DNA from 3 places in the Streptomyces sp. NPDC020731 genome. Region 1 is predicted to be linked to each of the others. Evidence: riboswitches for the same ligand, from Rfam matches in the RefSeq annotation. Region 1 holds a riboswitch; each other region holds the start of a gene.
What was found. Region 1 has a riboswitch for cobalamin ahead of ACH4VX_RS18820 (FecCD family ABC transporter permease). Riboswitches for the same ligand answer to the same signal wherever they lie in the genome.

Region 1 (4,720 bases):
GTCGGAGCGTTGAGCGACTTGAGGGCGTGCCGTCCGCTGGAGCAGCGGGCGGCACGCCCTCAGCGTGTCCGGGGTCGCTTGGTCTCGTCCGTGGGGCTGTAGCCGAGGGCCGCGCGGTTGACGAAACGGTCACCGAGGTCGCGCCGACTGCGTGAGAACACGATCTTCCGCATGTCACCGAGCTGCTTGGCGAAGCCGGTGTCCTCGCCGCCCGCAGCCTCCCGCTCGGGCCAGGCGCCGGCGAAACTGTCGTACGTCCTGCGGCCGAAGAGCAGAATCTCCGTGGAGTCCAGGCCCGCGCCGACGGCGGCCCCCATCGCGTCGTCGAAGTACGGGAAATGCCACTGGTCGGGCGCCTCGACGACACCGTCGAGCGAGATGAACAGGCTGGCGGTGATCTTCCGCGACATGGTGTCCTCCGGAAACTGGTGCGTGTACCGGATATGACCGTGCCGCCCACCGGAACTCATCGGTGGGCGGCACGCGGACGGTCAGACGGTGTCCATCTCCCTGTGGTGCGACGAGCCCCGTAGCCCTGCACCGCCGGCCGCCCGGCGCGGATCCGTGACGCTGCCCAGCCAGCCCAGCAGGAACCCGGCCGGCACCGTCACCAGGCCCGGGATCGTCACGTCCCAGACCCTGAAGTCGTGCTCCGGGAAGATCGACCCGGGTGTACCGGACATGTACGGCGACAGCGCGAGCGCCGCGACGCTCAGCACGGTGGCCCCCCACAGGCACCACAGCGCACCGCGGGCGGTGAACCCGGGCCAGTACAGGGCGTACAGCAGAACGGGCGCGAGGGCGGCGCCGCAGACGGCGAGCCAGAGCGTCGAGACGACCACCAGGTTCCAATCGGCGGCGACGACCGCCACGACCGCGGAGACCGCCCCCGTCGACGCCGCCGACCACCGCGACGCGGCACCGCCCCCCTTGCCCGGCGGGCGCCTGCCGGACGCACCCAGCACGTCCCGTCCCAGGGCGATGCCGGCGGCGAGGGTCACGTCCACCACGGCGGCGAGCGCGGTGAGGAAGAGGACACAGGCCAGGGCGGCCACGAGGATGCCGCCGCTGTCGAGCGCACGCCCGAGCATCAGCGGCGTGAACACCTGCGCCCCCGGACCGGCCTCGCGCAGCACCTCGCCGACGAGGGCCGCCGCGCCGACGCCGACGACGGCGAGCGCGCCGTACAGCAGGGTGAGTTCGCCGAGCATCCAGCGGCCGACGGTCCGGGCGCCGCGCGGGCTCTTCGTCGAGATGGCACGCATCAGCACGGCGGGCATCGCCAGTGTGGCCATCGACATGCCGAGGGTCTGCCCGATCCGGTTCACGGCACCCACCCACCCCTCACCGGTGTAGCCGCCCGGACGCAGATAGGCCTCGCCCCTCATCGAGCCGCCCGCGGCGGCGTCGAGCAGCCGCCCGGGGTCCCAGCCGAAGCGGTCGAGCACCAGCACGGCGGCGACCAACAGGACCGGCAGGGCGATCGCCGACTTCGCGATCATCACCACGCCCGTGCCGCGGATCCCGCCGCTGACGGCCAGCGCCGTCATCACGCAGCCGATGACGACGATGCAGCCGCCGCGCATCCCGGGCTGACCGAGAAGCGCCGCGGCGACGTTGCCGACCACCACCAACTGCACGACCAGCAGCGGGAAGCAGACGAGCAGGGTCACCACGCCCCACGAGACGCGTACGGCGGGTCCGCCGCTGCCGCGCGCGTCCAGCATGTCCGCGGCCGTCAGCGAGGCGTGCCCGCGCAGCGGCTCGACGATCAGCACGAGGAGCAGCAGGACCCCGATCAGACTGCCCAGCATGACGCCGAGACCGTCGAAGCCGGACGTGGCGACCATGCCCACCAGTACGGTGACCGTCGCGACCGTGGTGGTGTCGCCGCCCATCGCGATGCCCTGCTGCCAGGAGCGCAGCCGGCGGCTGTCGGACCGTACGAGAGCCCGGTCGTCCTCGTCGGCGCCGGTGACGACGCACAGCATCAGGCAGACCACGACGAACACCGAGAACACGGCGAAGACGAGGGACCGGGACGAGGGATCGAGCAGCGTGGTCACGACCACCTCCGGGCGCCCGGCCGCTGTTCGAGCCGGTCGACCCGCCGCCCGTACACCACCAGCGCGTGCACACCGACGGCGAAGGGGACCACGGCCAGGATCACGCCGAGGCTCACCGGCCCGGCGATCCGTGTGCCGTACGCGGCCGGTACGAGGGCGGCGGGCAGCACGTAGAGCAGCCAGACGACGGCGATCCGGAGGCCGAGCCGCAGCCCGACGGCCAGTCGCGCCGCCTCCTGGGCGTCACCTCGCTCGTGCTCCACCGGCGGCCGTGCGCCGGCCGCGGGCTCGTCATGGTGCGGCGGCCCGTGCCAGGGCTGCGGTCCGAAGGACATGGGGGCGGCTCCGCTCACGTCGGTCCGGCACCCGGGAGGGGTGCGAGTACGGGTGTGGGGGTGGGCGCGGAGTCAATCAGACACATGCGCACACCTGCCCGCCCCGGGCGCAGATCTGTTCCTCCGCCCAATCCGGAGCCGTGCGGACGGTGAGCGGGCACTACGTGACCGGAAGCCGGGTGGCCGGGCGGGCTCGACCACGTGATGATGGACCGATCACGTCACGAGCACCTGGACCACGGCCGTCCGGGCGTGCCCCGCCTGCGCGAACGCCCGCCGCCGTGGGCCGTCGACACATGACACACAGGGCACTTCGCCCGAGGCGAGGGACGTGGTCACGCCGCTGGTGACCGGCGTGCTCGCCCTGCGGGGTCGTGGTACCGCGAGCCACGGCCGAGCAGACGGTGACCCGCCTCGAGGAGCTTCTCGACCACCTCTCCCACCGGCCCGAGGGCGGTGCCGTCCAGAGCGTGCCGGGAGAGCGGTCGCGCCGTGCGACTCGGCAAGCAGGGCTGCGACGATCCCGCGACGAGGGCCGGGCCGCGGTGCCGGCGCGTCCCCCGCGCCTTCCCCGTGGAGTGGAGGCGCGGGACTGGCGCTAAGCTGCAAGTGCCTCGTGGGGGAAGTCCGGTCGAAGTCCGGCGCTGACCCGCAACGGTAGGCGGAATCCCGTACAGGGTTCCGTGAGCCCGATCACCCGCGGTGGTGAAGCTCCTGTCGATCGCCGTGGACTGCGAGAGGTGCTGTGCACGGCGCCCGGCGCCCGGGCCCGCTCCTTCGATCACGCAGGCGCACGGCCCGAGGCGAAAGAGATCCGCCGGTGGCCACGCTCCGCGACCCCGTACCCGCCGTACCGCAGCGCACCACGAGCAGCGGGCCCCCACCGCCCCGGCGCGTCCCGTTGCCCCTGCTCGTGACCGGCCTGTGCGTCGCGCTCCCCGTCTCCCTGGCCTGCGGGGCGGGCATCGGGGCATCGGGACTCTCGTGGAGCGAGGCGCTGTACTACCTCTGGGCGGGGCTGACCGGCGGGTCCATAGCCCCGGACGAGGTCTCCTCCTACACCATCGTGTGGGAACTGCGCTTCCCGCGCGCCGTGCTGGCCGCGGTCGTCGGCGCCGGTCTGGCGGCCGTGGGCGTCGCCGTCCAGGCCATGGTCCGCAACGCGCTCGCGGACCCGTTCGTCCTCGGTATCTCCTCCGGCGCGGCCGTCGGAGCCAACGCCGTGCTCATCTTCGGCGCCTTCGGCGCGCTCGGTGTCTGGGCGCTGTCCACGGCGGCGTTCCTCTCCGCGCTCGCGGCCATGACGCTGGTGTACGCGATCGCCCGGACCCCGCGAGGGCTGACGCCGCTCCGGCTCGTGCTGACCGGCACCGCGATGTACTACGGCTTCTCGGCCGTGACCACGTTCATGGTGTTCGCCGCCGAGCACGGCGAAGCGGCCCGGTCCGCGGTGATGTGGCTGCTCGGCAGTCTGGGTGGTGCGAGTTGGTCCTCCGTACCGATCGCCGCGGGCGCGGTGCTCGGCGGCCTCGTCCACCTCGGCTGGTCGGCCCGGCGCCTGAACGCCCTCGCGATGGGCGACGAGACCGCCGCCGCGCTGGGTGTGGACCCCGGGCGGCTGCGCAGGGAACTCTTCCTGACGACCGCCGCCGTCACCGGGGCGGTGGTCGCGGTGAGCGGGGCGATCGGCTTCGTGGGCCTGATGGTGCCGCACGCCGCCCGGATGCTGGTCGGGGCGGACCACCGCCGGCTGCTGGCGGTGGCCCCGCCGGCCGGTGCCGTGCTGCTGATCTGGGTCGACATCCTGTCGCGCGTGGTGCTCGCCCCGGCCGAACTGCCGCTGGGCGTACTGACGGCGGCGATCGGTGTGCCGTGCTTCGTCCTGCTCATGCGCCGCCGTACCTACACCTTCGGAGGCGTGTGATGCAGGTCGACATCGACACGGTGACCGTGGAGATCTCCGGGGTGCGGGTGGTGCGGGACGCCTCGCTGCGGGCGGGCAGCGGACAGGTCGTGGGGCTCGTCGGGCCCAACGGCAGTGGTAAGTCCACCCTGTTGCGGTGCGTCTACCGGGCCCTGCGTCCCACGGCCGGTGCGGTACGTCTCGGCGGCGACGACCTGCTGGCCATGAACACGCGCGACAGCGCGCGTCGGCTCGCCGCTCTTCCGCAGGAAGCGGTCGCGGAGTTCGACTTCACGGTGGCCGAGGTCGTGGCTATGGGCAGACTGCCGCACCAGGGGGCGGTGGCCCGGGAGACCGACGAGGACCGGCGTACGTGTGCCGCCGCGCTGGAAGGAGTCGGTGCCGGCCATCTGGCC
Region 2 (4,720 bases), on a different contig from region 1:
CGAAACTTTCGCCGCTTTTCCGTTAATGCTGGTAGCGGGCTCCCCCTGTACGGACCCTCACGCGTCGATGACTTCCTCGTGTGCGAATGATTGACCACCTCTCCGGCGACCCGTATCGTCTCCGCAGAAATTCGGAGCCGAGTCCGAAACTTTCGTTCGACCGTACAGCAGCAATCCCGCCCACCCGCAGCACGGGACCCACCGGAGAAGGGATGACATGCGCATGATCGAAAAGCGAACGAGAACGAGAGCCGGAGGCGACGGCCCCGCACGCGGCCGACTGCGCGCCGCCCTCGGCGCCACCACCACCGCCCTGCTCACCGTCACCGCGCTCGCCGCACTCCCCCAGACCACCGCCCACGCCGCCGACACCCTGGGCGCGGCGGCGACCGAGAAGGGCCGCTACTTCGGTGCCGCCGTCGCCGCGAACCACCTCGGCGAGGCGCAGTACGCCGCCACGCTCGACCGCGAGTTCAACTCGGTGACACCCGAGAACGAGATGAAGTGGGACGCCGTCGAGCCGAGCCGCGGCTCCTTCAGCTTCAGCCGCGCCGACCAGATCGTGAACCACGCCCGGAGTCAGGGCATGGACGTCCGCGGCCACACCCTGGTCTGGCACTCCCAGCTGCCGAGCTGGGTCTCCGGACTGGGCGCGACCGACCTCCGGTCGGCCATGAACAACCACATCACCCAGGTCATGACCCACTACAAGGGCGAGATCCACTCCTGGGACGTGGTCAACGAGGCGTTCCAGGACGGAAGCAGCGGCGCCCGGCGCAGCTCGCCCTTCCAGGACAAGCTCGGCAACGGCTTCATCGAGGAGGCCTTCCGCACGGCCCGCGCGACCGACCCGAACGCCAAGCTCTGCTACAACGACTACAACACCGACGGCGTCAACGCGAAGAGCAACGCGGTCTACGCCATGGTCAAGGACTTCAAGTCCCGCGGTGTGCCGATCGACTGCGTCGGCTTCCAGTCCCACTTCAACCCCAACTCCCCCGTCCCCGCCGACTACCGGGCCAACCTCCAGCGCTTCGCCGACCTCGGGGTCGACGTGCAGATCACCGAGCTGGACATCGAGGGCTCGGGCCAGGCCCAGGCCACCGACTACGGCAACGTCGTACGGGCCTGCCTCGCGGTGACGCGATGCACCGGCATCACGGTGTGGGGCATCCCGGACAAGTACTCGTGGCGGTCGAGCGGCACCCCCCTGCTGTTCGACGACAACTACAACAAGAAGCCCGCCTACGACGCGGCCCTGAGCGCCCTGGGTGGCACCACCGACCCCGACGACCCGGACGACCCCGACGACCCGGGCACCCCCGGCGCGGGCTGCACCGCCACCTACACCACGGCGGAGCAGTGGGGCAGCGGGTACAACGGCAAGGTGACGATCACGGCCGGCAGCTCGCCGATCACCGGCTGGAGCGTGAACGTCACCATGACGTCCCCGCAGAAGGTCCTCTCCGTCTGGAACGGCTCACCCACCTGGGACAGCAGCGGCAACGTCATGACGGTGCGCCCCAGTTGGAACGGCCCGCTCGCGGCCGGAGCCTCGACCAGTTTCGGCTTCACCGTGAGCGGCGGCGCCTCGCCCCCGCCGCAGGTCGGCGCCTGCACGGCTTCCTGACCCGGCCCACCCGCACCCGTACTCCCCTTGCCGGGGGTGCGGGTGCGGTGCGCGTCTCCCGGCCGACGTGACCCCGCTCACCGAAGCCACCCCCCGGCCCCTTCCCTACGGGCGGGTAGAGTGTCGGCGTCGTCATCACACCGTACGGGGGGAAGCCGGTGCAATTCCGGCGCTGACCCGCAACCGTAAGCCGCCCCCGAGGCGGTGAGCCGGACTGCCCCGCACGGTTCGTGACCGGCTCACGTGCCCGGCGCTCCGCCGGGCACGGCACCGTCGAGGCATACGGAGCCGAGCCGCCGGGGTGTCCCGCGCTGCCCGGCCCTCCGCAGGGAAGGCACCCGCCGATCATGAATGTTCGCCGCAGCGCAGCGGTCCTGGCCGCCGTCGCCGTGATCGGCGCTGCCACTCCGGCCGCCGCCGACGCCACCCCGTCCCCGGCGCCGTCCACGGCGCTCCCCTCCGCCCTGTACGGCGACAGCGACCCGCAGTACGACGGCGTCTGGCGCCAGTCGCTCGCCCTGCTCGCGCAGCACACGGCCGGCGTCGAGCCGTCGAAGGCGGCCGTCGACTGGCTCACCGGGCAGCAGTGTGCCGACGGCTCCTTCGCCCCGTACCGCGCCGACACCACCAAGGCGTGCGACGCGAAGACGATGGTCGACACCAACCAGACCTCCGCCGCCGTCCAGGCCCTCGCCGCGCTCGGCGGACACGACGACGTCACGAAGAAGGCCGTCGACTGGCTGAAGTCCGCGCAGAACAAGGACGGCGGCTGGGGCTACACGGCGGGCGGCGCCAGCGACACCAACTCCACCTCCGTCGTCATCGGCGCCCTCGCGGCCGCCGGTGAGAAGCCGGCCGAGGTGAAGAAGGACGGCAGGTCCCCCTACGACGCCCTGCTGAAGCTGGCGCTCCCCTGCGAGGGCGACGGCGCGGGCGCCTTCGCCTTCCAGCCTGACAAGAAGGGCGAGCTGGTCGCCAACGCGGACGCGACGGCGGCGGGCGTGCTCGGCTCGCTCGGTGCGGGCCTGGTCGTCGAGCCCGGCGAGGACGGTACCGGGGAAGCGTCGTGCGAGAAGGCAGGCGACCCCGGGCAGGCCGCCGCCAACGGTGCCGCGTACCTCACGGACGCCCTCGCCGAGGACGGCCACCTCACCTCCGCCCTCGCCGGCGCCGAGGACCAGCCCGACTACGGCAACACCGCCGACGCGGTGGTCGCGCTCGCCGCGCAGGGCGCCGGCGAGCAGGCCGGGAAGTCCCTGACCTGGCTGGAGAAGAACGCCGCCGACTGGGCGGCACAGAGCGGCCCCGCCGCCTACGCCCAGTTGATCTTCGCCGCCCACGCGACCGGCGCCGACCCGCGCGACTTCGGCGGCGCGGACCTGGTGAAGCAGCTGGGCGCGACGGGTCCGGCCGCCCCGGAGAAGACGACCGAGGCGAAGAGCGACGAGAAGAACGACAAGGCCGAGTCGGACTCCGGCCTCAGTGTCTGGTGGTTCGTCGGTGTCTGCCTGGTCGCCGGCATCGGCATCGGCTTCCTGATCAGCGGCCGTACGAAGCGGCAGCAGCCGTGATCCGCCGGGCCGCCGTACTGTTCCTGGCCGCGCTCCTGCCCCTGCCGGCGGGCGCGGGCCGGGCGGAGGCCGCCGGCTACCGCTACTGGTCGTTCTGGGAGCAGGACGGCACGGCATGGACGTACGCCAACCAGGGCCCGTCCCTCGCCCGCCCCGCCGACGGCGACGTCCACGGCTTCCGCTTCTCCGTCAGCGAGAACTCGGCCGACGCGGTGAAGCCCCGCGGCACCGCCGACTTCGACACCATCTGCGCGAAGACCCCGGCTGCCGACGGCAGGAAACGCGTGGCCCTGGTCATCGACTTCGGCACCCCCACCGACGCCCCCTCCGGCGAAACCCCGCCGGCCGGCCGCACGGCGTGCGCCCGGGTCCCCGAGGACGCCACCACGGCCGAGGCCCTGGCCTCGGTCGCCAAACCCCTCCGCTACGACACCAACGCCCTGCTGTGCGCGATAGCGGGCTACCCGAAGACGGGCTGCGGGGAACAGGTCTCGGCGGACGAGGCCCCCGTTCCCGCAGAGAAGAAGACCGGGTCGGACGGCTCGGGCCCGTCGATCGGCCTGGTAGCGGGAATCGCCGTGGTGGCCCTCCTCGGAGGAGCAGCGATCTGGCAGGTACGCCGCCGTGCCACGTGAGCGCGGGCAGTCGTGCCGCTCGAGCGGAGCCGAGAGCGGGGGAGGCACCCGGCAAGCGCCGGCAGAGCAACCGACCCCCGGGCACGACCAACGGCACCGCTCCCAACTCCACCCCGGCGCCTGGTGGCTCTGGGCCCTGGCCCTGGGCACCGCGGCCACCCGCACCACCAACCCCCTCCTCCTCACCCTGCTCATCGCCGTCTCCGCCTACGTCGTGGCGGCCCGCCGCCCCCACGCCCCCTGGTCCCGCTCCTACGGCGCGTTCGTCAAACTCGCCCTCGCCGTCCTCCTCATCCGCCTCGCCTTCGCCGTGCTCCTCGGCTCCCCCATCCCCGGCACGCACGTGCTCGTGCACCTCCCCGAAGTCCCCCTCCCCCACTGGGCCCAGGGCATCCGCCTCGGCGGCAAGGTCACCGCCGAGGCCCTCACCTTCGCCCTGTACGACGCCCTCCGTCTGGCCACCCTCCTCATCTGCGTGGGCGCCGCCAACGCCCTCGCCAACCCCTCCCGCCTCCTCAAATCCCTCCCCGGCGCCCTGTACGAACTCGGCGTGGCCGTCGTCGTCGCCCTCACCTTCGCGCCGAACCTCATCGCCGACGTCCAGCGCCTGCGCGCCGCCCGCCGTCTGCGAGGCCGGCACGACAAGGGTGTCCGCGGCCTGCTCCAGGTCGGACTCCCGGTCCTGGAGGGCGCGTTGGAGCGCTCGGTCGCCCTCGCCGCCGCGATGGACGCGCGCGGTTACGGCCGTACCGCCGAGGTGCCTCCCGCCATCCGCCGTACCACCGCCGCCCTCACCCTCGGCGGCCTGCTCGGCGTCTGCGCCGGAACGTACGGACTGCTCACCGCCGCGGGCGGCACCTACGGCCTCCCCGTCCTCCTCGCCG
Region 3 (4,720 bases), on a different contig from region 1:
ATGTTCATCGCCTGGGGTCTGACGCTGCCGGCGGCGGCCCTGGTCGCGGCGCTCGCCGAGTGGGTCTGCGGCTTCGGCGACTGGGGCACCGCCCTCGTGGCCGTCTTCCTGATCGCCTCCAGTGCCGCGATCTGGAAGCTGTCCCGGCGCGAGGTCGTCGACCACACCAACGTCAACGGCACCGATGCCGCCGACGAGGAGCCGGCCGGTGTGGTCACCGCGGCCATGGCCGCGGTCACCCCGCCTCCCACGGGCACCGTGACCGAGGAGCTCTCGGCCACCATCCCGGCGCCGGCCCTCGCCGACCCGGCGGCCCCGACCACCGTCTGACCGCGACCCGGTAGCCCCGGTACGAAGGAAGAAGAGCACCATGAAGATCGACTGGGCGGCCCTCGGTTCCGTCTTCGGCGTCAGCCTCGTGGTCACCGTGGCCCTGGTGGGCCTGTTCACCCTCGGCATCAACGGCCTGTCCCACCGCGAGCGGGCCGCCGCGCAGGGCCAGTCCGCGGCCCTGGCGGTCACCGGCGCCTACGCCTGCTTCGCGGCGTGCGTGGCGGCGGTGGGGTACGGCATCTATCTGATCATGGCCTGATCACGGGCCACGCCCATACGGACGGGCGGTGCGGGAGCCTCGGCACCCGCACCGCCCGCTCGCCTGTGCGCGCCCCCGCTCGCGGTTCACCCACCGGAGTCCCCCTGTGGGCCTCAGCACACTTCAGCCTCGCAGGTCAACGGCAAGTTGACGGCCCTTCCGGGGCCGTGGTGGACTGCCTCAGCCACTACGGCGGCAGGAGAGGAAGCCGGTGCGATTCCGGCGCGGTCCCGCCACTGTCACCGGGGTGAACACCCCGGGAGCCAGGAACTCTCACCGCCGGTCTCGTCGAACCAGGGCGTGGACACCCTGAGTGAGGACATAACGCCATGCGCGGCTGCCTGCCGAGGTCGACCAGCGACACCCCACCCCGTTCCGGGGCCGCTCCCTCCGGATCCGTCACCGGCTGAACCCATGGGTGCCGATCGCGTGTTCGCGTACGGCGCCGCCGCCGGCCTCCTCGGCGACCTGCTGCTCGGCGATCCCCGCCGGGGGCATCCGGTCGCCGCTTTCGGGCGGGCCGCGGCTGCCGTGGAACGGGTGCTGTGGCGGGACGACCGGGGCCGGGGCGCGGTGCACACCGCCGTGTGCGTCGGCTCGGCCGTCGCCCTGGGAAGCCTCGCCTCCCGCTGTGTACGCTCCTCCCCCGCCGCCTCCGCCGCCCTGACCGGTGTCGCCACCTGGGCCGTCGTCGGCGGGACCTCGCTGGCCCGTGAGGCCCGCGCCGTCGGACGGGCGCTGGAGGCCGGGGACGTCGAGGCGGCCCGGGCACGGCTGCCGCACCTGTGCGGCCGGGACCCGCAGGCGCTGGACGCCGACGGGATCGCCCGCGCGGTGGTCGAGTCCGTCGCCGAGAACACCTCCGACGCCGTGGTGGGCGCCCTGGTGTGGGGCGCCGTCGCCGGGGTGCCGGGCCTCCTCGGGTTCCGGGCCGTCAACACGCTGGACGCGATGGTCGGCCACAAGTCCCCCCGCCACCGCCGCTACGGCTGGGCCTCCGCCCGCCTCGACGACGTCGCCGGGTGGCCCGGGGCGCGGCTGACCGCCGTACTCGCCGCGCTCGCGGGACCGGACCCGCGCGGGGCCGCGCGGGCGTGGCGCGCGGACGCGGCCGGGCATCCGAGCCCCAACGCCGGGCCGGTCGAGGCGTCCTTCGCGGGCGCGCTCGGCGTACGGCTCGGCGGGACCCTCTCCTACGGCGGGCGGGTCGAGCACCGGCCCGTCCTCAACGGCGGCGGGCGCGCCGTCGCCGTGGCCGACATCGACCGGGCGGTACGGCTCTCACGGCGGGTCGGCTGGCTCGCGCTCGGGGTCGGTGCCGCCGCGCGGAGCGTCATGAAGGGACGTGCATCGTGAGCGGTGGAGGGCTGCTGGTCGCCGGGACCACCTCGGACGCCGGCAAGAGCGTGGTGACCGCCGGGATCTGCCGGTGGCTGGTGCGGCAGGGCGTCAAGGTCGCGCCGTTCAAGGCGCAGAACATGTCGCTGAACTCGTTCGTGACGCGGGAGGGTGCGGAGATCGGGCGGGCGCAGGCCATGCAGGCCCAGGCCTGCCGCGTCGAGCCGACGGCGCTGATGAACCCGGTGCTGCTCAAGCCGGGCGGCGAGCGGTCCAGCCAGGTGGTGCTGCTGGGCAAGCCGGTCGGCGAGCTGAGCGCGCGCGGGTACCACGGCGGGCGGCAGCAGCGGCTGCTGGGCACGGTGCTGGACTGTCTGGAGCAGTTGCGGGGCACGTATGACGCGGTGATCTGTGAGGGGGCCGGCAGCCCGGCCGAGATCAATCTGCGGCGCACCGACATCGTGAACATGGGGATCGCCCGGGGCGCCGGGCTGCCGGTCCTGGTGGTCGGCGACATCGACCGGGGCGGTGTCTTCGCGTCCTTCTTCGGCACCGTCGCGCTGCTCTCCCCCGAGGACCAGGAGCTCGTCGCCGGGTTCCTGGTGAACAAGTTCCGGGGCGACGTGTCGCTGCTGGAACCGGGCCTGGACATGCTGCACGGCCTGACCGGGCGGCGGACGTACGGCGTGCTGCCGTTCCGGCACGGGCTCGGCATCGACGAGGAGGACGGACTCCGGGTGTCCTTGCGGGGCGCCGTACGGGAGTCCACGGTGGCCGCGCCGGTCGGCGAGGACGTGCTGCGGGTCGCCGTGTGCGCGGTGCCGCTGATGTCCAACTTCACCGACATGGACGCGCTCGCCGCCGAACCGGGCGTCGTGGTGCGGTTCGTGGACCGTCCCGAGGAACTGGCCGACGCCGACCTCGTGGTCGTGCCCGGCACCCGCGGGACCGTACGGGCGCTGGAGTGGCTGCGGGAGCGCGGGCTCGCGGACGCGCTGAGGCGGCGGGCGGCCGAGGGTCGGCCCGTGCTCGGGATCTGCGGGGGCTTCCAGGTCCTCGGGCAGTCCATCGAGGACGACGTCGAGAGCCGGCGGGGGCGGGTCGACGGGCTCGGGATCCTGCCCGTGCGGGTACGGTTCGCCCGCGAGAAGACGCTCGCACGGCCCGTCGGGGAGGCCCTCGGGGAGCCCGTCGAGGGGTACGAGATCCATCACGGGATCGCCGAGGTGCTGGGGGGAGAGACGTTCATCTCCGATGACCACGGGAACAGCCTGGACGGCTGCCGGGTCGGCAAGACCTGGGGCACGCACTGGCACGGCTCGCTGGAGTCGGACGGTTTCCGGCGGGCCTTCCTGCGCAAGGTGGCCGCCGCCGCGGGCCGCCGCTTCGTGCCGGCCCCCGACACCTCGTTCGCCGCGCTGCGCGAGGAGCAGCTCGACCGGCTCGGCGATCTGATCGAACAGCACGCGGACACGGACGCGCTGTGGCGGCTCATCGAGTCCGGCGCGCCGCAAGGACTGCCTTTCATTCCACCGGGAGCGCCCGCATGAGCACTGTGTTGTTGTTGTCGACCGCCGACACGGACCTGCTGGCGGCCCGTGCCTCCGGCGCCTCCTACCGGATCGGCAACCCGACCCGCGTGGACGTGGCCGACGAACTGCCCGCGCTGCTCGACGGGGCGGACCTCGCCGTCGTACGGCTGCTGGGCGGCAAGCGCGCCTGGGAGGACGGGCTCGCGGCGCTGAAGGCGTCCGGCGTCCCGACGGTGCTGCTCGGCGGGGAGGCCGTGCCGGACGCGGAGTTGATGGCCGAGTCGACGGTGCCGGCCGGTGTGGTGGCGGAGGCGCTGCGGTACCTCGTCGAGGGCGGCCCGGACAACCTCACCGAGCTGGCCCGGTTCCTGTCGGACACCGTGCTGCTGACCGGCGAGGGCTTCGAGGAGCCGCGGAAGATGCCGGAGTACGGCGTCCACGGCGAACGTGTCCTGGAACAGGGCCGTCCGACGGTCGGCGTGCTCTTCTACCGGGCGCACGAACTGAGCGGCAACACCGCCTTCGTGGACACGCTGTGCGACGCGATCGAGGCGCGGGGCGCCAACGCCCTCCCCGTCTACTGCGGTTCGCTGCGCGACGCCGACCCGGAACTGTACGAGCTGCTGGCCGGGGCCGACACCCTCGTCGCCACCGTGCTCGCGGCCGGCGGCACGCACGCCTCGCAGGCGTCGGCGGGCGGTGACGAGGAGGCCTGGGACATCGGGGCGCTCGCCGACCTGGACGTGCCGGTGCTGCAAGGGCTCTGCCTGACGTCGTCGCGCGCCGCGTGGGAGGAGTCCGACGCCGCCCTCTCCCCCATGGACGCGGCGATGCAGGTCGCCATCCCGGAGTTCGACGGCCGGCTGATCACGGTCCCGTTCTCCTTCAAGGAGCAGGGCCCGGACGACGTCCCGGTGTACGTCGCCGACCCGGAGCGGGCCGCGCGGGTGGCCGGGATCGCCGTACGGCACGCCCGGCTGGGGCACAAGCCGAACGCCGGGAAGAAGCTCGCGCTCGTCTTCACCGCCTATCCGACGAAGCACTCGCGCGTCGGCAACGCGGTCGGTCTGGACACGCCCGCGTCGGCGGTGCGGGTGCTGGACGCGCTGCGGGAGGCGGGGTACGCGGTCGACGGATACCCCTCCGGCGGGGACGAGTTGATCCACCGGCTGATCGGGGCCGGCGGTCACGACGTCGAGTGGCTGACCGAGGAGCAGCTGGCCGCCGCGCCCGCGCGGGTGCCGCTGGCGGACTACCG

Region 2: linked by a shared signal. The riboswitch ahead of ACH4VX_RS01695 (prenyltransferase/squalene oxidase repeat-containing protein) and the one ahead of ACH4VX_RS18820 (FecCD family ABC transporter permease) in region 1 are both predicted to bind cobalamin.
Region 3: linked by a shared signal. The riboswitch ahead of ACH4VX_RS07320 (cobalamin biosynthesis protein) and the one ahead of ACH4VX_RS18820 (FecCD family ABC transporter permease) in region 1 are both predicted to bind cobalamin.

What each region holds. Positions count from the first base shown of each region.
Region 1 covers NZ_JBIRTN010000011.1:108,986-113,705, reverse strand. The annotation lists gene ACH4VX_RS18840 (DUF397 domain-containing protein) at 1-13, shown strand, start outside; partial or broken gene ACH4VX_RS18835 (dihydrofolate reductase family protein) at 138-410, opposite strand; gene ACH4VX_RS18830 (transporter) at 492-2,066, opposite strand; gene ACH4VX_RS18825 (hypothetical protein) at 2,063-2,401, opposite strand; cobalamin riboswitch at 2,980-3,121, shown strand; gene ACH4VX_RS18820 (FecCD family ABC transporter permease) at 3,222-4,325, shown strand; gene ACH4VX_RS18815 (ABC transporter ATP-binding protein) at 4,325-4,720, shown strand, end outside.
Region 2 covers NZ_JBIRTN010000001.1:368,361-373,080, reverse strand. The annotation lists gene ACH4VX_RS01700 (endo-1,4-beta-xylanase) at 218-1,630, shown strand; cobalamin riboswitch at 1,733-1,871, shown strand; gene ACH4VX_RS01695 (prenyltransferase/squalene oxidase repeat-containing protein) at 1,978-3,201, shown strand; gene ACH4VX_RS01690 (SCO2322 family protein) at 3,198-3,836, shown strand; gene ACH4VX_RS01685 (energy-coupling factor transporter transmembrane component T) at 3,826-4,720, shown strand, end outside.
Region 3 covers NZ_JBIRTN010000004.1:62,198-66,917, forward strand. The annotation lists gene ACH4VX_RS07310 (anion permease) at 1-330, shown strand, start outside; gene ACH4VX_RS07315 (hypothetical protein) at 371-592, shown strand; cobalamin riboswitch at 747-885, shown strand; gene ACH4VX_RS07320 (cobalamin biosynthesis protein) at 1,007-1,948, shown strand; gene ACH4VX_RS07325 (cobyric acid synthase) at 1,945-3,480, shown strand; gene cobN (cobaltochelatase subunit CobN) at 3,477-4,720, shown strand, end outside.